3 regions of the Paenibacillus sp. FSL R5-0475 genome follow, and region 3 is predicted to be linked to each of the others. Evidence: predicted binding sites of a transcription regulator. Region 3 holds the regulator's gene; each other region holds the start of a gene.
What was found. The regulator Rex, encoded in region 3, represses fermentation and respiration genes when NADH is low (regulators of the CRP and FNR family bind a similar motif). The targets are predictions, from matches to a motif close to TTGTGAAATATTTCACAA.

Region 1 (8,181 bases), 2.2 Mb from region 3:
AATCTGCTCCAGTAGAAAGGAAAGGTTCAACCGTAATCACCTGTCCCTCTTTTAACACTGTAGTCACTCTTGGATTGTAGAAAGGTAAGATTTCAAAAGGCTTCTCATGGAGTGATTTGCCAATCCCGTGGCTGCACAGATTACGTACCACTCTATAGCCGCGTTTCCGAGCTTCGAGTTCCATCATTCTGCCAATCTCATTGACCTTCATCCCTGCTCTCAGATGATTGATCACGCTCATCATAGTTTCCTCTGCACTCTGGCATAGTCGAAGAATGTCATCATTATAAGGTGGTAGTTGAAACGAAACTCCGGCGTCCCCATAATAACCATTCAGTTCAGCAGATACATCAATATTGATCAAATCACCAGCATTAATCACTCTAGGACCAGGAATCCCATGAGCAACCTCTTCATTCACACTGATGCAGGTGCTGCCTGGAAAATTATACGTTATCATTGGGGCTGAAGATGCTCCGAATTCCGCTAGAATTTCAGCTCCAATCTTATCAAGCTCCGCTGTTGTCATACCTGGAGTTACTTTCTTTTTCATCTCGGCGATGGTATGTCCTACTACTTTCCCTATGGCTTTTAGCCCTTCTAAATCTTGTATGGTATCACTCGTCATCTATCACACATTCCTCTCACTTCTGGTATGAATCACTTGTCTAACTTCTGAAATGCACTTCCATTCCACTGAAAAATATCTTCCATCTGTTTACCGGCTACACTATCGTAATAACTTCTCTTGAAGCTATGATCATCCACTTTATCAAGCTTTATCGAATACCCCTTAGGACTGCTGATAAATAAATCAGAGTCGGGTTTGATCCCTAATTCCTCTATAACGTTATTTTTTCTAAGCGTAAATAGCTTGTAGAAGTAACCATTACTGGATCCGTACTGACCAATCGTAAAATCCGGATCGCCGTCGCCATTATAGTCCTCAAACTGAATTTGAAAAAAATCATTAAATATTATGGGATCCTCAAAATGTTCACTGAGTGGAAAGCTATTCAAAGTTCTCCCTTGATTATCGATAAGAACAAGCCCAAATCTGCCACTCCAATTCCTTCCCATCAACGGACCTGGTATTGTCCAATCCTCACTGTAGGTTCCATCTAAAAGCTGCAGATTCAAGAATCCAGTTCTATTAGTTAAGGGATAGAGATCATTATGTGATATCGTTACTGGACCTGTAACCTTAACAGAAGACTCCAGCGACTCCGTCTGTTCTATGTTCGCCTGATCTGCTGTTCCATAGATGAGTTGTCTTATTTGATCTGCGTTTTTCACCGGAATAGAGTAGCCCTGACCACCATTCTCAGCTGTAGTAAATAAACCTTTATAGCCAAGTTCATTACCTATTGCTATGTAATAATCCTCCGAGTAGCCATCACCATACACAAGCTCCATATCGAAATCAGGAGCCCAATCTAGCTCACCTGATAATTTTTCACTCTTGTTCATAGCCTCCGAAAGCGCCTTAATCAGAGCGGAGTCCTTCAGTATTAGGGTCTCAAAATGTTCGGGTCGATCAACTTGGTTCTGATCACTAGTTGTTACAGGAGTTAAAGACACTCCGGCGATCCACCTTGCATTGATGAAGCCCACATCATTCTTACACCCGCTTAAAAGAGCAACCAAGAACAAGGGTACAACCCATAGTAATTTCCTAATGCGAACCACCTCCAAGAAAAGAAACATAACCTAATTATAACAGCGTCCATAAATATAAAGAAATCGACTTTCCGAACCATTACAAGCATAAACGCCTTCGGCTTCCCTATAAGGACGGCAAGTGTTTAAGCGAGAAATATAAGGATAATTTATAGCATGGAGCATATAAATTCTTATATTTTTAAAAAAAGACTATAACCTGCTCCTTTAATGAGTGGTTCTAGTCTTATAAAATCAAGTAAATATGTAGTGATATGATCAGACGATTAAGCTTGAATTGCGCTAACCGTCTTAAGCCAAGCCTCTGCAATAAGTGCATGGCCCGCAGGTGATGGATGTACTCCATCCGGAGCCCAATAAGCAGGCTCTGCTTTCACGGATGCCGCAGCAAACAGGCCATCCAACGGAACAAGTAATGCACCATATTCACGTGCCAATTCACGAACAATGTGAATTTTAGGGTCCAAATCCTGGCGCCAAGTTCTACGATCTTCTGGGACAGGCAACACAAATGGCTCGATTAAGACTAAATTAGCAGCCAGCGAATGCTGCGTGCGTTCGATCAGATCACGATATGCAGCTTCAAATTGTTCAGGCGTTGTTTCCTGACCAGAATCAAAGCGGCGCCAAGTGTCATTTATCCCAATATATATGGACACCCAAGTCGGCTTCAGATTCAGGCAATCCTTCTCCCAGCGTTCCTGCAAATCTACTGCACGGTTGCCGCTAATTCCACGATTATAGAACGTAAGATTCTTCTCAGGATATAAATGCCCCAGACGAGCGGCGACCATCAATGCATAACCTACACCAAGCGATGAAGCATCATCATAATTACGACCCCAATCCGTTATACTGTCGCCTTGAAACAGAATGACATCGTTTTGTCGGAATAACATCACGTAATCCTCCCCTATTTTCCCCTGTTAATATTAGCCAATATAGTATATCAAAAATGAATACTACGTACTAGGACAATCATTAACAATTCATGGTAGAAACCACTAGAGATCAACAAAAAAACCTGCTCAAATTAGAGCAGGTTTTCCAATAATACAATTAATAAGCTAAGCTAAACAATCCTTTAATGTGGGACAAGTAACGAATATTACTTGCTTCCTTCATCAAGGTTGCAGGTAATCCTTTTAGCGGAGTTGAGCTAGCACCAACGATGGCTACACCGTCTTTACGACCTAAGCTCGCAAGCGTACCTGAGTTGATCGGACTAAAGGATTCAAATGATTTATCCTTCAAGTATGCATAAAGATTGTACCCGATCAATTCGCCCATTTGCCAAGCGATTTGTGCAGTTGGCGGATATGGACGACCATCTTCGGCAAAGACAACGGCGCTGTCACCAGCAACGAATACGTCTTTGTGTGATGTGGATTGCAAGAATTCATTTACCGTTGCACGACCACGGTTCACTTCAAGACCGGACTCACCAATCAGTGGATTTCCTTGTACGCCGCCAGTCCATACGAAGGTGTTAGCAATAATTTTTTGACCATCTTTCAAGTCAATGACATTATCCGCTACATTCGTAACAGGTAGTCCTGTCAAGAATTGAACACCACGTTTTTCTAAGCTTGCCACTGCGCGTTCGATCAATGCATCTGGCAATACTGGTAAAATCTTAGGGCCTGCTTCAACCAGCATCAGTTTAATTTCTTTAGGATCCACGCCATATTTCTTAGTGAGTGTTGGCAACACATCAGCGATTTCACCAACAAGTTCAACACCTGTTAAGCCACCGCCACCGATTAGGATGCTTGCATCCGCTGGATTTTTAGACTTCGCATATTCACGGATACGCTCATCAATATGACGATGAATTCTGTTAGCATCTGCTGCCGATTTCAAAACCATACTGTATTGCTCAAGACCTGGAATGCCAAAATAAGCCGTAGTGCTTCCAAGACCCACAACTAAAGCATCGTAGGACAATGTCACACCATCAGATAGTGTAATTTGTTTGTTTTCAACAGAAAAAGAATTCACCTTTGCAATTTTCAGGTCGATATCTTTACCTGCAAAAAGCTTAGCTAATGGCATAGCAACAGCACCTTCTGCAACACTACCCGCTGCAAGACGATGCAATTCTGTAATAATTTGATGTGTAGGATATTGATTAACGACTGTAATTTTAGCTTCGTCCTTCTTCAGGTACTTGCGTACAGTTAAGGCGCTTAGTAGACCACCATAACCTGCTCCTAGAATGACAATATGTTTAGACATGATGTTTCCTCCGTCCTTACGAATGAGATATAAAAAATATTATTTCTGTTGACTGCGTTCGCCGGCAACTTGAAGATAAGCATTTACGAAACGGAAAAGCTTCTGTGCTTGTGGATCTTTCATCATCTTCATAAGACCAAATACACCGATCACATCGCTATTTTCATTCGCACGATCTTGCGCTTCGATCACTGTAGCTGCCATATTCTTCGCCGAATGCACCACTGGTTCAGCAAGTTCTTTAATTGCACTTACCGTATCACTTTTCAAGACTTCATCCGCAGCAACAGTTTGAACAAAGTCATATGACTTTGTGAGCACGCCAACAAGCTCTGTTAATTTTGGCAACTGTTCCACTAAGACAGTTAACGACTCCTGAACTTCAGGCTTCAATAGCTGCTCTAGAACATTCATTTGTTCTTGAGTGACAGCTAATTTTGGTGATTCTTGCTCAGGTTGTGTTTGAGTGATTGTTTCTGACATATCCGAATCTCCTCTGCAAATAAGCTTTGCTGCTTAATAGTAATAAAAAATAAAAACTTATAACGCCATATTTCTATTATAGCACTTATCAAGTTATAAATGTCACAAAGTTTTTGATTTTTTCTAAAGTTTTGTGATTTTTATTACATTAAAATAAATTAGTCATAATTTTCGATATTATTTATATGCATAGATGATTAAATGCTTATTGTGTAAATTCATTCAAATTCATCTCCGCTTTCAATAAAACCTCGACCATTGCCGGATTGTTCTTTAATGGTAGCAATCTAAAATACAGAGAACGAACGAAATTTTTGGTGTTCACACGAGCAACGTACTGGCCGCGGCTTCTCGGCCACCCCCCACATTGCTCCAAGTTGCGAATCCAGTCGACAATAGATTGTTGTGGAAGTAAATGATGATCTATCATTGTAGCTACAATCGTAGCGATCCGTTCATCTTCTTCATCGCTAAATATGTACTGATCGTTGTAAAGCATCCTTTGGATGACTGCCAAAACCTCTTCCCTTATTGCAGCATCACTCTCCGAGCAGAGTACCAGTCCATCCAAGGCATCTGCGCCATGGGCTGCAGCATGTGCCCAGCCTTCTTCTGGCATAAATCCTCGTAAATCCTGTTCTTCCTCATAATATCTAATCAGCGCTTCCTTCACATTTGTAAACTCTGCGCTATCTAAAAAAGCCTGTTCCCTATGCCGCTGAAGAATCAGCGCAACGATCAGTACCGAAAACGTTCTTGTGAACACAGCCTGATCTTCTTTGCTGCCAATGTGATAGAACAAATGCTGCTCGTCAAGGAGAATCAAAAGTAGTTCACGAAGCTCCGCATCACTAAACCATTGTTTCTCGTTAATCCATTTGTAGAAGGTGGAATAGATCAAATCATCTCGTAGCTTCGGCTGTGGATCTCCTATGTACTCAAGCATCAATTTCACACAATCCCTTAATTGCTCCCCACTTCTAAGCTCGTAATCGTTCTCTTCAATTCTTTGCAGGTCAATTATCAACTGCTCTCTAGTATCGTTCAACATTCCCACCCTTTCATCAATAAAAGAAATTAAATTTTTCGTATCCTAATATCCTAATTTACATCCCAATATTTTACAACACACTATTTATTCTTCGACACTCCAAGCTACTTAGAGAGCTGAATGTAAATGAAGTGAATTTAATCATTGACGAATATAATTAACTGTGCTATTTTGAGTTAGTAACTAATAGTTAGTTCATTTATAAATATCACTTATTTATAATTAACAAGCAAATACATAACATATGGAGGAATAACTCATGAGCGCTTTTACAGATTTGATTGAATCCCGCAGGTCTGCTATGAATTTTGTTGAAGGGGTGAAGATCCCACAGAATGAACTAGAGGAAATGTTCTCTTACGCCAGATTGGCTCCATCTGCATATAATCTTCAACATGCCAATTATAAAGTGGTTGCTAATGAGAATTTAAAAGAAGAGATTCGTAAAGCGGCTTACGGTCAATATAAAATCCACTCCGCCTCAGCGGTAATAGTGGTACTCGGGGATAAGAATGCTTATCTGAAAGCCCCAGAAATCTTCGGAGGACTTAAAGCTTTAGGGGCTATGAGTCAAGAGGATTATGATGCAGAGATAGAAACGATTAACAATGCATACAAAGGAAATGATGCTTTCCAAAGAGATGAGGCTATTCGGAATGCTTCTCTGTCTGCCATGCACTTCATGCTGATTGCCAAAGATAAAGGCTGGGATACCTGCCCGATGATCGGCTTTGATCCGGAAGCGATTCAATCCACTTTAAATCTACCCGATCATATGGTACCTGTTATGCTGATCACTATCGGCAAAGACAAGAAACATAAAATCAGACCACGTGGCTATCGTAAACCGGTCAATGAATTCGTTGAATTTATCTGAGGGTCATTGGAAGATATCGATAGATATAACAAAAGCGTTTCATCCGATATTTGAAGTTCGGATGGAACGCTTTTTTACTAAGGATGTGGAGCATAAATCTTTCTTCACTACTTAGCATACTGAAGAATTGCAATCGCTGCTCGTTCCCGTCGTTCGGCGTTCTCACTAACAAGAGCTTCCTTCAAAATATCGAGCGCCATTGATAATGTCTCTTCATCCACATGCATTCGATTACTCACCGCTTGCTCTGAATCAGAAGAACCTGTAATCCACAGATCCACACGAGCACTAGGCATCGGCCCCTTATACTGTTTGACCACTCCACTATCGCTAAGAAACTCTTTTATCCCTGCGTTTAGATCGGTTATAGGAAGACTTTTCAGCCAAGTTACACCACGTCGATGGCATGTACCGATGTCTGGCGCGTCAAATAATTCATTGTAAAAATAATCGCCAAGATCTCCTAGATGTACCCAATCGCCATCACACACCAACACATAATCGCCATCCTGCATCGTATGTACAAAGAGTTGAATGGCTTGTATATGTTCTGTAAGCTCCAACTCACTGTATTGGTATGTATGAATCATCCGATCACGGAGGTCCACTTTACTGATGTTCTCCAAATCCCCTATTCCGGGATATCCGATACTCACATAATTATCCTCTAAAAATGCTGTGATTCGTTCGGTCCCAAGCGGTTTTGATCCCATCTGAAACAGATTCATAGATCATTCCTCCAAGTAATTAATATAATATTTTTTCAGCAAAGAGAACTCTTCTTAGCAAGCTCATATGCCTATCCTCCATCCTGCGTCCTCATTGGTGTAATTAAAAAAAGTGTGGACGAAGTCATGTCTACAGGCTGTATCACCAGTGGTCTTTCTTTTCCAGCAAACCTTATTCTAAGCGTCTCACTATCGATCGCCCGAAGGATGTCTCTGAAATATTTTCCGTTAAAAGCTACTCGAAAATATTCACCTTCTAGATACTCCAATGGAATCTCCTCTTTTGCCTCACCTACGTCGGCGGTCCTGGATATTAAATGAAGTATACCGGAGGGATATACACCGAGCGTTACACTTTCACCAGCCAATATAGCAATACGTTCAACCACACGCAACAAACGCTCTGTCTTAACGATCACTTCGGATATATATACTTGTGGAATTAAATTATCGACATAGGGATAAGTACCCTCAAGTAGCGAGGACTGAACCCTCAAGCCATCAGAAATAAATCTGATTTGTTTTTGACCTATCTCGATTTGGATGCTGCTGCCCTCATCATCGTTTATTATTTTTAAAAGATCCTCAAGGGTGCTGCCCGGTATAATAACATTTAAAGGACTTGCTCCGTAATCTTCTACGTTTTCAACAACATGCTGAGCGAGGCGGATGCCATCAGTGGCGACTACGCGAATATTTTGATTATCTATTTGAAGTGAAACACCTGTGAGCACAGGTCTTGTTTCCAACGAAGAGACCGCAAAAACCACATGTTTAAATATTTGCTTCAAAAGTGTGTTCTTCATGCGTATCTTTTGGGTGTTTGGATGATCCACGTAATGGATTCTCGGAAATTCTGCAGTGTCCATCCCGCATAAACGAAACTGAGTATTGCCCGATTGGATATTTAGAATCAATGTCTCTGCGATTTCCAGCCTAATTAATCCAGGGTCAAGCTTGCGGATGATCTCATAAAAATAACGTGCGGGCACTACGATCTCACCTGGTTTGTGTACAATCATCGAATCCATCTTCACAGGAAGCTTATATTCAATGGTCATTCTTATATTGCTGGCTGTTAAAGTCAGACCCTCCGCTTGCGCCTGAATATGTATTCCGGAAAG
Region 2 (8,181 bases), 270 kb from region 3:
TGATATGCTGAATACGGCTAAAGGTGTAGCTGATGCCAAAAAAGGTATTTCCGGTATTGCTCCAATGGGTAAGGGGAACGAATCAGGTTGGAACTGGACCAACTTCCTGTTTGAAGCTGGCGGAGAGATTCAAAAGATTGAAGGCGGTAAGGTTATAGCTACATTTAATTCCGATGCTGGCGTTAAAGCACTGGATTTCTACAAGAAACTTAGATGGGAAGCTAACGCGATTCCTCAGGACTGGGCACTTGGTTGGGGCGATGCTGTAGGTGCGTTCCAACAAAGTCGTACAGCAATGGTAATGGCCGGATCTGATGGCGTTATCGAGCAAGCATTGAACCAAGGTGGACTGAAACCTGAGGATGTGCTTACGTATCCTATGCCAGCTATGGAAAAAGGCGGAAAACACACAGGGGTACTTGGTGGTGACTATCTAGTAATCAATCCAAATGCTACGCCAGATGAACAAGAAATGGCATTCCGCTACATTACTTTTGATTATTTCTCTGACAAAGGTTTGGAAGCACTGGATGCAATTCTTCAACAACGTACAACCGATGGCAAATACTTTATCCCGCCGCTCTTAGACTACTACTCAGCTGATTCTGAGTTTGGTAAGAAGATCAAAGCGGTTTATGACAAGTACACAAATGTATACCAATATAGCCCTGACATTATGGGACTTTTGGATGGTAAACCTGAAGCTCAATACAACACACAGGACTATTACGCAACCATGTCCAATGTTATTCAAGAGCTGTTCTCCAAAAAAGGAACGGATTCCAAGAGCCAGTTAGAAGCAGCAGCTAAAACAGTGCAAGAGAAATTCTTTGATACGATTAAAGCGGAATAGTCTAATGCAAAAACCGGCCCCTTTGGGGTCGGTTTTTTGTTCTGAAGATTTATAAATTTATAAATCTTCAGAAATAGTGATAATCATTTGGAAATTATTACAGTGTAGAGAAATCGTAATTGACTGTGATGAAGAGAATACATTTTTGTGTACTGATTTTAGATATATGGAATAAAAAGGAGCTGAAATTTTGCTTATTAAAGTATAATTCTAAGATTTAAAGGTTTTTATAGCACATAATATGGTAAAAAGACTATAATATGATCGAATGAAAGCGCTTTGAAAACAAATCAAAAAAACTTTATACTTTGTGAAAGATTTCACTATACAAGGTGGAAATCATGTGATAAGATAAATGTGTAGAGAAAAACAACTAAAAATTGACAGGAGGACGAGGGAGATGGCAGTTAAGAACGAAGTCGCCGCCCAAGTTAAACAAGTTACCGCTGAAGAGTATATTCAGAATTTAGTGGATAAAGCAAAAAAAGCGCATGAGGCGTTCATGGCGCTAGACCAAGAGCAAGTTGACACAATCGTTCATGCAATGGCGTTGGCTGGACTCGACAAACATATGTACCTCGCAAAATTGGCCGTAGAAGAAACTGGACGCGGCGTATACGAAGACAAAATTACGAAGAACATCTTCTCAACTGAATATATCTGGCACGGAATTAAATACGATAAAACAGTAGGCGTTATTGAAGACAACGCTTATGATAGCTTCCAAAAAATTGCTGAACCCGTCGGAATTGTTATGGGTATCACACCGGTAACCAACCCTACATCCACCACGATGTTTAAAGCGTTGATTTCGATTAAGACACGGAACCCTATTATATTCGGTTTCCACCCATCTGCGCAAGAGTGTAGTGCAGCTGCTGCAAAAATTCTTCATGATGCTGCCGTGAAAGCTGGCGCTCCTGAGAACTGTATCCAATGGATTGAAATGCCAACAATGGACAAGACAAACGCATTGATGAACAACCCAGACGTTGCTCTTATCTTGGCAACTGGTGGTTCTGCAATGGTAAAAGCAGCTTACAGCTGTGGTAAACCAGCACTTGGCGTAGGCCCTGGTAACGTACCTGCTTTCATTGAAAAGAGCGCGGATATTGATCAAGCCGTAACGGACATCATTCTTTCTAAAACATTTGATAATGGTATGATCTGTGCTTCCGAGCAAGCTGTTATTATCGAAGAACCAATCTTCGATCAAGTGAAGAAAAAGATGATTGCTAATGGCTGCTACTTTGTGAATAAAGAAGAAGCTGCCAAACTGACTAGTGGAGCAATGAACGTAGATAAATGTGCGGTTAACCCAGCAATCGTAGGTCAATCCGCAGTGAAAATTGCTGAAATGTGTGGCATTCAAGTCCCTGCCGGCACAAAGATTCTGGTAGCAGAACTTGAAGGTGTAGGCACTAAATATCCACTTTCCGCTGAAAAATTAAGCCCGGTTCTTGCTTGCTACAAAGTTAAGAATGCAGATCAAGGTATCGAACGCGCAGCTCAAATTGTTGAATTTGGTGGTATGGGACATAGCTCGGCTATCCACTCCAACAACGAAGAAGTAATCATGAAGTTCTCTAACCGTCTGCAAACAGGACGTATTCTCGTTAACTCGCCTTCCACACATGGTGCGATCGGCGATATCTATAACACTAATATCCCTTCGTTGACTCTGGGCTGCGGATCTTATGGTCGTAACTCCGTGTCGCAAAACGTTACAGCAATCAATTTGATCAACGTGAAAAGGGTGAATCGTCGTACCGTGAATATGCAATGGTTTAAAGTACCTGACAAGATCTATTTCGAAAAAGGCGCTACTCAGTACCTGACCAAAATGCCTGATATCACACGTGTCGCAATTATCACTGACCCAATGATGGTTAAGCTTGGATATGTTGAAAGAGTTGAACATTACCTGCGTCAACGTCAAACTCCTGTAGCTATCGAAGTGTTCTCTGAAGTTGAACCAGATCCATCGACAACTACAGTTGAAAAAGGTACTGCAATGATGAACAGATTCCAACCGGACTGCATTATCGCACTTGGCGGCGGCTCCCCAATGGATGCTGCAAAAGGAATGTGGTTATTCTATGAACATCCAGACGCAGACTTTAATGGTCTGAAACAAAAATTCATGGATATCCGTAAACGGGTATACAAATTCCCTAAACTTGGTAACAAAGCTAAGTTTGTAGCGATTCCAACAACTTCGGGTACAGGTTCGGAAGTAACATCTTTCGCAGTTATTACCGATAAAACAACTGAACAGCACACTAAATATCCTTTGGCTGACTACGAGTTAACTCCAGATGTGGCTATCATTGATCCAGAGTTCGTATACAGCTTGCCAAAAACTGCTGTTGCTGATACAGGTATGGACGTATTGACACATGCTATCGAAGCTTATGTATCGGTTATGGCGAGTGACTATACTGATGGTCTAGCTATTAAAGCGATCCAACTGGTATTCCAATACCTTGAAAAATCGGCGCTGGAAGGCGACAGAGTAGCACGTGAGAAAATGCATAACGCATCAACACTTGCTGGTATGGCCTTTGCCAATGCATTCTTGGGTATTAACCACAGTTTGGCGCATAAATGGGGCGGACAGTACCACACTGCTCATGGTCGTACTAACGCGATCCTTATGCCACACGTTATCCGTTACAATGCTAAAAAACCTACGAAGTTCGCTTCGTTCCCTAAATATTCGCACTTCGTAGCTGATGAGCGTTATGCTGAAATTGCCCGTATTCTGGGATTGCCAGCTCGCACAACTGAAGAAGGTGTAACTAGCCTGATCAATGCTATTCGCGATATGAATAAAAAATTGGGCATCGAAGAATCGTTCCAACAACTGGGCTTTGATCCTAAGGACTTCGAATCCCGCGTAGATTACTTGGCTGACCGTGCGTTTGAAGATCAATGTACAACTGCCAATCCTAAGCTGCCACTGGTTTCTGAGCTTGCTGATGTATACCGTAATGCGTTCTACGGAAGATTTGATAATTAATAAATGGTTATATAGAGAATAGGATAGTTGTGGACTTAGATAAAGGTGACAAATATCACTCGAAAGGTGATATTTGTCACAGTGTTTTTATAGAAAATAAACTAGAATGTTTATATAAACAACGATCCCACATATGAAATGTTGATTGTGAAATTTGGAACAACCACATCTTTTGGGGATCACGAGACACGGGATCAACCTTCAAGCCCGCGATCTCTACAAATATAATAAATATAGATGGAGGGATTTAGCATGTCGGTGATTGAAAAAGAAGTAAATGAAGTGAAATCCGGTTGGAGAAGTTTTACAAAAGGTAAATGGTCCAAGAAAGTTGACGTTAACAACTTTATCGCTAGTAACATTAAGCCTTATGAAGGTAACGAAGAGTTCCTCGTAGGTCCTACTAGTAACACAACTGAACTGTGGAAGATTATTTCCCAGCTGAGCAAGGAAGAAAGAGAAAGAGGCGGCGTATGGGATGTTTCCCTAGATACTGTCTCCACAATCACTTCACATGCTCCAGGCTACATTGACAAGGACAAGGAACAAATTGTAGGCGTGCAGACTGATGCTCCTTTCAGACGTTCCATTCAGCCATTCGGCGGGATCAAGATGATGGTTGATGCTACGAAGGCTTATGGCTTCGAGCTTCCACAAAACATCGTTGACATGTTCACGAACATTCGCAAAACGCATAACCAAGGCGTATTTGATGCATATACACCAGACATGAGAGCAGTACGTAAATCCGGCGTTATCACAGGTCTTCCTGATGCTTACGGCCGTGGACGTATTATCGGCGACTACCGCCGCATTGCTCTGTACGGTATTGATTTCTTGATTAAAGACAAAAAGCAACAACTAGCTGAGCTTGAAGTTGATTCCATGACAGAAGAAGTAATTCGTTTACGTGAAGAACTGTCCGAGCAAATTCGTGCACTGGGCGAATTGAAAGAAATGGCAGCTGCTCACGGCATGGATATTTCCAAACCAGCGATGAACTTCAAAGAAGCTACTCAATGGGTATACTTTGGATATCTGGCAGCAGTTAAAGAACAAAATGGTGCAGCGATGTCCCTGGGACGTGTTTCTTCCTTCCTAGACATTTATGCAGAACGCGATATTGAAGAAGGTACTTTGACTGAAGAACAAGTACAAGAAATTGTCGATCATTTCGTAATGAAACTGCGTATCGTGAAATTCTTGCGTACACCTGACTATAATGACCTGTTCTCCGGCGACCCTACTTGGGTAACTGAATCCATCGGTGGTATGGCTGAAGATGGAACCACTCGTGTTACCAAGAACAGCTTCCGTTTCCTGAACACCCTGTACAACTTGGGTCCAGCTCCGGAACCAAACTTAACTGTACTTTGGTCCGAAAGATTGCCTGAAGGTTTCAAAAAATATTGTGCTAAGGTTTCTATCGAAACTAGTGCAATTCAGTATGAAAATGACGATCTAATGCGTCCATACTGGGGTGAAGATTATGCGATTGCTTGCTGCGTATCTCCAATGCGTATCGGTAAACAAATGCAGTTCTTCGGCGCTCGTGCCAACCTGGCAAAAGCTTTGCTGTATGCTATTAATGGTGGTAAAGACGAAAAATCCGGAGCACAAGTTGGACCGGAATTCCCAGCTATCACTTCTGAATATCTAGATTATGACGAAGTAATGAAACGCTTCAAACCGATGATGGAGTGGTTGGCTAAGACTTATGTTAACACTTTGAACATCATTCACTATATGCATGACAAATATTCTTACGAACGTATCGAAATGGCACTGCATGATCGCGACATTCTGCGTACAATGGCTTGCGGTATCGCTGGTCTGTCCGTTGCAGCAGACTCACTGAGTGCGATTAAATACGCGAAGGTTAAACCAATCCGTAACGAACAAGGTATTGCAATTGACTTCGAAACTGAAGGCGAATTCCCTTGCTACGGTAACAATGACGATGCTGTAGACAACATCGCAGTAGAATTGGTTGAAACCTTCATGTCTATGATCCGTAAACACAAAACATATCGTGATGCTGTACCGACTCAATCGGTATTGACCATTACTTCGAATGTAGTGTACGGTAAGAAGACAGGTACAACACCTGACGGACGTAAAAAAGGCGAACCATTCGCACCAGGTGCTAACCCAATGCACGGACGCGACAAGAAAGGTGCTCTGGCTTCACTGAACTCTGTAGCCAAACTGCCTTACTCCGATGCACAAGATGGTATCTCCAATACGTTCTCTATCGTACCTAAGGCACTGGGTAAAGACGATGAATCCTGTAAGTCTAACCTGGTACACATGATGGACGGATACTTCCATAATAACGCTCAGCATTTGAACGTTAACGTATTTAACCGTGAACAGCTGATGGACGCTATGGATCACCCTGAGAACTATCCACAATTGACTATCCGTGTATCCGGTTATGCAGTTAACTTCATCAAGTTGACTCGCGAACAACAAATGGACGTAATTAACCGTACTTTCCACGGTTCAATGTAATTTGTTTATATTTATAAAGATCTTTCATTGAGATATGCTCTAAAATATTTGCAAGGAATTACCGCTCTTGTTTCAAGGGCGGTAATATCTTGTTCAAGAATCATTAAAATTTTAAATTTTACGGTCGCGATTAAGGAGAACACAGTCTTAAAGGCAGGGATTCTTCTTCGTGAAAGATGGACTGTTAGTCAGTCCTGGAGAAAGGATGACATCCTATGATTAAAGGTCGCATACACTCCTTGGAAACCTTTGGAACCGTTGACGGACCTGGTATTCGATTTGTCTTATTTATGCAAGGGTGCTTGCTGAAATGCCAGTATTGCCATAACCCTGATACTTGGGCTTTAGATGAAGGTAAGGAAATGACTCTAGAAGAAGTGCTTTCGGAGATCGAGCCATATTTAAACTACTATCGTTCATCCGGTGGTGGGTTAACAGTATCCGGCGGAGAACCAACTTTGCAGGCGCTATTTGTAAAACAATTATTTACGGAAGTTAAGAAGCGTTGGAATCTGCACACCACATTAGATAGTAATGGTTATAACGAAGGTGACAAGATTAATGACCTATTGGATGTTACGGACTTGGTGATGCTCGATTTGAAGCATATTGATGAAGAAGCACACATTAAGTTAACTGGTAAATCTAATGATCGGACCTTGAAGCTTGCACGTTGGCTGTCAGATCATAACCGTAAGATGTGGATTAGACATGTATATGTTCCAGGCATTCATGACCGTGAAGAGGACCTTATCAATCTAGGTCGTTATATTGGAACCTTAAATGGCGTTGAGAAATTTGAAATCTTACCTTATCATCAAATGGGTATCTATAAATGGGAAATGCTCGGCAAGGCTTATGAATTGGATGGAGTGCCATCCCCTACGGATGAAGAAGTTCAGCGGGCGTACCGCTTAGTCGAAGAAGGTCGTAAGCAGACAGCGTTGGTATAATTTATACCTACATTAAGTGGAGCCGTTCCTTCAGTGATTTACTGCTGAAGGAACGGTTTTTTTGTTATGAGGGACGTCTGATGTCATTTAAAGGGGTAATTTTGTATTTTCGCTTTAAAAAAATGATATATTTACAGCTGTTAATTAACCAGTTGGAAATACGTTATGATATATATTGTATCATTGCATTGAGTTTTTATTATTATTTTCAAAGTGTATGTATGGTTAAATTACGCCATAAAGCTTTTAATCGTAATAATTACTGAAATAAAGTTATATTATATTACATATCGTGTAGTTGATTCCGCTTTCATTAGAGATTTTTATCCCTATAGTGGATGAATCTTAACCTTACGAGAATGGAATCTGTTTTCTATAATAAGAAGTGTAAAGCACAACATTATATGGGGGGTCACAAGAAATGAAAAAAGGTATGACTTTGCTATTGTCCCTGATTTTTGTATCATCAGCTTTACTGGCAGGTTGCGGAGGCAACAACAATGCATCTTCTAACAAAGGAGATGGAAACGCTACCGCGACGAATTCAGCGGATGCTACAAATGCTCCAGCAACAGAAGAACCGGTTAGTAGCGAGCCGTTCGAAATGACGATTCGTCACACTCAAATCGGTGCCGACAAACAGAAGCGTTTAGCTATTCTGCAAGAAGTAGTGAAAAAGGTAGAAGGCGATGTACCGGGTCTGACTTTTAAGCTTGATGGAGTAGATTCAGATGTAAACCGTAAAGAAAAATTACGTGGTGAAATGGCTGCAGGTAATCCACCAGAGATCTTCGATCTTTTCGGAAGCCCTGACTCTAAGATCTATGCTAAAGAAGGTA
Region 3 (8,181 bases):
GGTTTATAACGCTTTAGGTTGCATCAGGGCCTCTCAAGAACGGTTCAATGAAGCGCAGGAGCTGTTTGGCCTTTCTTTGCAACTTGACCCGGCACTTCCTGAACCAACCGTTAATTTGGAGGTTTGCCGCCGCCGAGGAGGTAAGCTTCATTTCGGAAATCAGCTTGTTTCATTATTGTAAATTATTACGTTTACGGTTTATTATTCCGCATTTTCATTCAAGCGATGCATCCCCTGAACCAGTGGTGTGCATCGCCTTTTTTCGCAACTTCTGTTATGCTGATTAAGAGTCTCAATTGAAAGGGAATAGAATTATAATGAAATTTGCCGTGCTTGATTTTGAAACAACGGGAACCCAATCCGTGGGTGAAATTATCCAGGTTGGCCTTGCAATTATAGAAGAAGACCGGTCCATCTCCCGGGTATATGGTTCCTACGTCAAGCCCGGAACGCCGATACCTCCTTTTATAACTGGTCTAACGGGGATTACCGACGATGATGTAAAGGATGCACCTGAGCTGGATGAGATGATGATGGAGCTTGTCCCACTCTTGGATGATGTTGTGCTTGTAGGGCATAATGTCGCATTCGACTTCCATTTTTTGCAAAATGCTTTAGACCGATGTGGGTATTTACCATTTCAAGGGCGGATTTTAGATACGATTGATTTTCTGAAAATCTGCTTTCCTTCCCTCACATCCTATCAACTAGGATCAGTTAGTGCACATTTTGGAGTGACGCATGATCGTCCGCATCAGGCAGACAGTGATGCACTCGCAACTGCTCTTGTATTGCTGAAATGTCTGGAGGAGCTCTACGATTTGCCTCTGCTGACGATTCAGAGACTCTGTGAGCTGTTTACGGAAGAGGATAGTGATCTGGGTTGGTATTTTGATGGTCTGCTGCGTGAACGGGAAGCGGAGACGCTTCAGCCCGAAGGTGATCTGACTTTCTATCGTCAATTAGCGCTTGCTGTAGGAGACTGGAACGAATTAGCTCCACCTCGAGACGAGCATGCTGAGAATCCACTACACAATTTATCTTTTACAGATTATATGGATGAAGTAACGAAACGACTTAAAGAAACTTTGCCACAGTATGAAAGCCGAGAAGCTCAGGATATTATGATCAATGAGGTGATGACGGCACTTGCCGAAGACAAGCATCTATTGATCGAAGCAGGGACAGGAACCGGTAAATCCCTTGGTTATTTATTGCCTGCCATATACCAAAGCGTACGCACTAATGAAAAAGTCATGGTCAGCACTCATACTATTAATCTGCAGGATCAATTGCGTGAGCGTGATATTCCTTTGTTAACGCAGGTAGTTCCTTTTCCATTTAAAGCTGCAATTTTTAAGGGCAGAGGGCATTATTTGTGTCTTCGTAAGTTCGAACATAAAATTAATAAAAAAGACTTTATAAGTCCGAGGGAAGATGCGCTTACTGCGGCTCAGATGATCGTTTGGCTGACACAAAGTGAATCAGGAGATGACGAAGAGCTCAATCTAAGTGGACGTGGCGGAGATTTTTGGGAGACGGTAGCAAGCGATACCGATTCTTGTCTGGGTCGCTCGTGTCCTTGGTTCCGTAAGTGTTATTATCATCGGGCTAAGCATGAAGCTGGTATTGCAGACGTGGTCATTACGAACCACTCTAAGCTTTTCGCAGATGTTAAGGCTGGGCATCAACTACTTCCGGCTTATGAACATCTTGTAATAGATGAGGCCCATCATCTGGAGGACGTGGCTGGCAAGCATTTAGGCATGCATATGAAGCATTTCACGGTGGCACATACACTATCGCGTCTTTATAAGGATAGTCGAAATGGCCAACTTCCTACACTTCGCCAAATGCTTCAGTCATCAGGCAGTGAGGAAGCTTCTGAATGGAGCGGAGTAATCGATAGAATCTATCCGGATCTTCTTACCGTAAAAGAAACCTGGGATCTGCTTAGTGATAAACTATTCAGCCTCTTGCCGGAACGCAGCGATGCAGCGGCGGGAGAAGCCGGCCAGTTAGTCATGCGGCTACTTCCTACCCGTAAACCGAAAGATTGGGATGAATTGGTTGCTCTAGAGAATACTATGAATCTGACATTAAGCGAAATTATCCGTAAAGGTGATAAAATGCTTAATGAGATGCGAGATCAAGAAGGTCAATCTTCCTCAGATAGCCTAGTTACCGATATTAGCGGCTTATTTAAGGATTTAGCTTCTATACGTGAGCAAGTACGGTTTTTTATGGGATTAAATGATGAGAATGTAGTATATTGGCTGGAGGCGAATGGAAATTATCGCAGTAAATCGCTACAGCTGTATGCCGTTCCTGTTGATGTTAGTACTCAGCTTAAGGAGCTGTTTTTCGACAAGAAGAAAAGTATCGTACTAACTTCGGCGACACTCTCTGTCGATAAATCTTTCCAGTTTATGATTGATAATCTCGGACTTAATGAAGCTGCGGAAGAGGGGCGTCTGATGACATCACTCCTGCCTTCTCCCTTTAAGTATCGGGAGCAGGCGCTGTTAGTTATTCCGCGGGATTTCCCAAGTGTGAAGGGGAGTGTAGGCGATGCCCGATTTGTCGATACACTCGTACAGTCACTAGCAGAAGCAGCTATTACAACACGTGGGCGGATGCTTGTCCTGTTTACTTCTTACAAGATGCTACGCCAGGTTTACGATCCTCTGAAAGAGGCTCTAGCCTCACAAGAGATCACGGTGTTAGGTCAAGGCGTGGAGGGGGGCAGCCGTAGCAAGCTGATCCGCCGTTTTCAGGACAGTGCAGCTTCTGTACTGTTAGGAACAAGCAGCTTTTGGGAGGGTGTAGATATTCCAGGTGAAGCATTAACATGCTTGGCCATCGTGAGACTCCCATTTCAACCGCCAAACCACCCCCTAGCGGAAGCGAAGTCTGAGTTATTACAAGCCCAGAAAAAGAATCCGTTCATGAAGTTGTCTGTTCCTCAGGCGGTTATTCGCTTCAAGCAAGGATTTGGGAGGCTGGTACGGACAGCGCAAGATCGGGGTATTGTTATTGTGTATGACACAAGGGTGATCGAATCTCACTATGGGAAGTATTTCCTCTATTCGTTGCCTGGCCCGAAAATGGAGCATATGCTTACGGATCAAATGGTTCCTCGTATAGCGGAGTGGTTGGAAGACGGAGGCGTTTCTTGAAAAGAACGTCATCGATCTTATTAATCTCTCTACAAGGAAGGGCGGTATAAGAATACCGCTCTTCCTTGAGACGAGGTGCAGATATTTCGATAGGATTTGAACAGAATATCACTTAAATTAGGAGGTAAATTATGAAATCGGATAAAATATCAGAAGCCGTTGTTCGCAGACTTCCTGTGTACTTGCGTTTCTTGAATGATCTCCAGAAACGTGAAATATTAACCGTTTCCTCACAAGAACTAGGACAAAAACTTGATTTGAATCCTGCTCAAATTCGTAAAGATTTAGCTTATTTTGGAGACTTTGGTAGAAAAGGTATCGGGTATGACGTAACTTATCTTATTGAAAAAATCCGTCATATTCTGAAGCTGGATCAACAATTGAATGTGGCTTTAGTAGGTGCCGGTAACCTTGGACATGCATTATCTAATTACAATGCTTATCTGAAAGATACTATGAAGATTACCGCTATATTTGACTCCTATGCACCTAAGGTAGGGCGGAAAATCAACTCTCTTACCGTTCAGCCGATGGAGGAGCTTGGTCAGACGGTTCGTGAGCAAGGTATTCGAATTGGGATCATTACTGTGCCTGATTCAGAAGCGCAGAATGTAGCAGATATTCTCATTGAGTCTGGCATTGAGGCGATTTTGAATTTTGCACCAGTGATTCTAAAAACACCATCGAATATCCGGGTTCATGCTGCCGATTTTACAACGGATTTGCAAAGCCTTGCTTATTATTTGAAAGATGGAAAGGAAGAAACCGGAAATGAAGAGCAGTAAAACGATTATTAAGGGCGGGCGTTTTCTTATTCCGGGAACGGATGAGCCGGTTCTGAATGGATATATGACTATTGAAGATGATTTGATCACTTACATAGGAAAAGAAGAGCCTTTAATGGAAGATGATGTGCAAGTTGTTGATGGCAGTCGTCTGCTGTTTATGCCAGGTCTGGTAAACACACATGGCCATGCGGCAATGTCATTGCTTCGTGGTTATGGAGATGATTTGGCACTTCAGGTGTGGCTTCAAGAGAAGATGTGGCCGATGGAAGCGAAATTCACTGGAGAAGATGTATACTGGGGAACCTCCTTGTCGGTACTGGAAATGCTAAAAGGTGGTACTACAACCTTCTTGGATATGTATGATCATATGGATCGAGTAGCAGAGGTAGTCGAATTATCAGGCATTCGTTCTGTACTGATGAGAGGCGTAATCGGATTATGCCCAGAGGAAGTACAAAATCACAAGCTTGCGGAAGCGATTTCTTTTGCACGAAATTGGCATGGTAAGGCTGGCGGCAGAATTACGACGATGATCTCGCCACACGCCCCATATACTTGCCCACCGGACTTCTTTGTTAAGTTTGTACAAGCGGCACATGATTTGGATTTACCGATGCATACCCATATGTCCGAGACCAAACGCGAAGTGGAGCAGAATGTGGTGGATTACGGACTTCGGCCTGTAGCGCATTTAGAGAAGCTTGGAATGTTCACTCGTCCGTCTATTGTTGCTCATGGCGTTCATTTGAATGATGAAGAGATCGAGATACTGGCTCGTCATGATGTAGGCGTGTCTCATAACCCAGGAAGTAATCTGAAACTGGCTAGTGGAGTGGCTCGGGTTACGGATCTTCTAAAGGCTGGTGTGAAGGTGTCACTGGGTACAGATGGTGCGGCAAGCAATAATAACCTGGATATGTTTGAAGAGATGCGTCTTGCAGCCCTCATCCATAAAGGTGTAAGTGGTGATCCGACGGCTGTTCCAGCTCCGGAAGCGCTGCGTATAGCTACAGAGTATGGCGCAAAGTCTATCTTTTTAAATGATGTGGGTAGACTCGCTGTTGGCATGAAAGCGGACTTTATCGCGATTGATATAGACCAGCCGCATTTGCTACCACATACAGATCTGTTGTCTCATGCTGTATACTCTGCCAGTGCCAAGGATGTTGAGCATGTATGGGTGAATGGTAAACAGGTTGTAAAACACGGAGAATGTGTAACGCTAGATGAGGAAGCAATCCGTCGTAAGGCGCAAGAATCATTTGATGGACTGCTTAAACGGTAGTCTAAGATCATAACGAATAACTGAAAGGCTGTGACTTTCTGCGATTGCAAAGTTACAGCCTTTTGTGTTTCTGATCATTAGATCATTGAATTGGATATGAAACTTTGGATAAACACACAGGTGTGTTATATAATCAAAAAAGATATATTACTAGAAAGGGAGCTGTACCTTGAAGAAAAGGAAAAAATGGATCCTCCTGGGGTCAGTTCTGATTCTGCTCCTTCTGTTTGGACTTATCCAGTTCTATGCTTATATTATGAAAGATCAATGGAACGAGCGAGATATCGCTAAGGATGTCGCTAAAACCAGTGCTGGTCTGACAGAGGTAACCAAAGCGCAGAAATCCGTGTGGGATGAAAATGCGGTGTACTGGGTCTTAACAGGGAAGAATGAAGCCGGGACCGAGTTGATGGTTTGGGTACGTTTTACTGTAGACGGGAAGTTTGCTGAAGGAACCGACGCAGTATATGCTGAAGAACTAAGTAAAGGGACCTCTGAAGCGAAAATGCGTAGCCTTATAAAAGCCGATCTTCCGGACATCAGCATTGAGCGGTTGTTGCCAGGAGTATATAACGGGGAGTATGCTTGGCAGCTTTTTTATAAACAAAGCGGTCGATATTATTATCAATTTTATCGGTTCTCGGATGGGGCTCGAATGGGTGAAGGTTACAGTTTACCTAGCCGCTAAATTAAACAAAGGCATTATAAGAGAAACAAGCGGACCATTTATGGTTCGCTTGTTTTTTAAAATGACATATTATTTGATATACTATTAGTACACGAATTGTGATATACTATAAGAGTGGATTTATATATTGGGATTTAAAGATTCATACGAAAAAAGGTCTGTTATTTTAAGAGTAACAGCCCTTTTTTTGTCGAATTAAATCAATAAATTAAATAAAATGGAAAGAATTAAAAAATAAAATTTTAAATATCTTCACATTTTTTTTCAATATAGTATATACACCTGTGATATACTACTGTTTGTAATTAGAACAGTGTTAGTAGAACGTCAGGCTCTGGTGAGCTCTTAGCAGCTATGACTTTGGATCATTCTGTTTACATTTTTTCATCTTTGAGAGGAGGACGTTTCTTGAAATTACGTCTTGTACCTGTACTGATAACGTCTCTACTGTCGGCTATGCTATTATTCGGAGGATTCTTTTTATATCGTCAGTTTGCTTTACAGGAACCGCTCCAAAAGATTGTAACCGGATTTGAGGGAGTAAATACTTCACATATTAGTATTAACCGCGATGAGGTCACTTTGAAACTTGATTTGCAGCCGGGCACGAATTTACGTGATCTAGTATCGTATGTATCCAAAGAAGGAAAATCAGTGATTGAAGGACGTAAACTTAAACTCGATGTGGAGCAAAATTCAAGTGAACTATTGGATGATTACTGGGATAAAGCGATGTTCTCTGTAGCTGAAGCCATGGAGAGCCGTAAATATACGATTATACCTACAGAACTTGATAGATTGAAACAGCAAAATACGGAATTTAAAGATGTGATAGCATCTACTGATATCGACGACAACAATGTGTACGTAAGCTTGAGTAATGGAAAAGAAAGCAAATTTATTATTTTGCCGCGAAAACCTGCGACCTTGGGGGTATGGAATAATGCCTAAGTACCTTAAAGAAATTTTACTCGGATTTATTCCTGTGCTGTTTATTTTCATGGCTTTTTTAGGTATTAATATATTCCCGATTGTTATAGCAGCTGGAATGCTTACTGCATTACTTATAATTGCTCATTTGCGTGGCGGGCTTACGGTGAACGCTGGTGCGGGGAAGAAACGCCAGAAGGAAGGGCCTTCAAAGCTCACTTTTGAAGAAATTGGTGGGCAAGACAATGCGAAGCAAGAGCTTCGTGAGGCACTCGATTTTTTGATCCGGCACGAGGAGATTAGTAAATTTGGGATTCGTCCTTTGAAAGGGATTCTGCTCACTGGCCCTCCAGGAACAGGTAAGACCCTTATGGCCAGAGCAGCAGCGCATTATACAAACTCCGTATTCGTAGCTGCATCAGGTAGTGAATTTGTAGAAATGTATGTTGGTGTCGGGGCTGGTCGGATCCGCGATTTGTTCAAGGATGCTCGTAACCGTGCTGTTAAGGAGAACAAACAAAGTGCCATTATTTTTATTGATGAAATTGACGTAATTGGCGGTAAGCGCGAAGGCGGTCAGCAACGTGAATATGATCAGACCTTAAATCAGCTATTGACCGAGATGGATGGTATTTATAATAACGAAACTCCGCGTATTTTGCTGGTAGCTGCAACAAACCGGAAAGAAATGCTTGATTCAGCATTGTTACGTCCTGGACGCTTCGACCGTCATATTCAAGTGGACATGCCTGACAAAAAGGGCCGCAAATCGATTCTCGAATTGCATGCGAAGAATAAGCCTCTTCATACAGAGGTGAGTCTCGACAAAATCGCTGAAGAAGCCTATGGCTTTTCCGGTGCTCAGCTTGAAAGTGTCATGAATGAGGCTGCGATTTATATGATGCGTGAGGACTTGACGAAAGTTGAGCAGCGGCATCTGTCGATGGCGATTGACAAGGTAATGATGGGTGAAAAAACGGATAGAGAAACAAATCATGAAGAGAAAAAGAGAGTCGCCATTCATGAATTGGGACATGCCATCATGGCAGAGCTCCTTCGTCCCGGAAGCGTTAGTCAGGTTACGCTGACTCCGCGTGGGCAAGCCCTTGGTTATGTGCGACATAATCCTCAGCAAGAGCAGTATTTGTACACCAAAGATTATCTCGAAGATCAGATTATGATTGCACTTGGTGGAGCAGCTGCTGAAGAAATGTATTATGGTGGACGAAGCACAGGTTCACGCGGTGATTTCGATCAGGCGCTGAATATTGTGGAAACGATGATGAAGTCAGGTTTAACTTCGCTGGGTAT

Region 1: MKX41_RS04730 (DUF1641 domain-containing protein) is a predicted target of Rex. The motif match lies at 4,533-4,550, and genes of this name have one in related genera.
Region 2: pflB (formate C-acetyltransferase) is a predicted target of Rex. The motif match lies at 4,021-4,038, and genes of this name have one in related genera.

Annotation. Positions count from the first base shown of each region.
Region 1 is NZ_JBBORK010000001.1:1,118,473-1,126,653, reverse strand. It holds gene map (type I methionyl aminopeptidase) at 1-628, opposite strand, end outside; gene MKX41_RS04745 (hypothetical protein) at 661-1,581, opposite strand; gene MKX41_RS04740 (SGNH/GDSL hydrolase family protein) at 1,947-2,579, opposite strand; gene MKX41_RS04735 (NAD(P)/FAD-dependent oxidoreductase) at 2,740-3,918, opposite strand; gene MKX41_RS04730 (DUF1641 domain-containing protein) at 3,958-4,401, opposite strand; gene MKX41_RS04725 (DUF2785 domain-containing protein) at 4,607-5,449, opposite strand; gene MKX41_RS04720 (nitroreductase family protein) at 5,712-6,329, shown strand; gene MKX41_RS04715 (hypothetical protein) at 6,437-7,057, opposite strand; gene dnaN (DNA polymerase III subunit beta) at 7,129-8,181, opposite strand, start outside.
Region 2 is NZ_JBBORK010000001.1:3,627,795-3,635,975, reverse strand. It holds gene MKX41_RS16375 (ABC transporter substrate-binding protein) at 1-853, shown strand, start outside; gene adhE (bifunctional acetaldehyde-CoA/alcohol dehydrogenase) at 1,254-3,875, shown strand; gene pflB (formate C-acetyltransferase) at 4,128-6,389, shown strand; gene pflA (pyruvate formate-lyase-activating protein) at 6,605-7,342, shown strand; gene MKX41_RS16355 (extracellular solute-binding protein) at 7,764-8,181, shown strand, end outside.
Region 3 is NZ_JBBORK010000001.1:3,354,858-3,363,038, reverse strand. It holds gene MKX41_RS15060 (tetratricopeptide repeat protein) at 1-181, shown strand, start outside; gene dinG (ATP-dependent DNA helicase DinG) at 318-3,179, shown strand; gene MKX41_RS15050 (redox-sensing transcriptional repressor Rex) at 3,311-3,964, shown strand; gene MKX41_RS15045 (amidohydrolase) at 3,951-5,252, shown strand; gene MKX41_RS15040 (cell wall elongation regulator TseB-like domain-containing protein) at 5,422-5,940, shown strand; gene MKX41_RS15035 (hypothetical protein) at 6,349-6,891, shown strand; gene MKX41_RS15030 (AAA family ATPase) at 6,884-8,181, shown strand, end outside.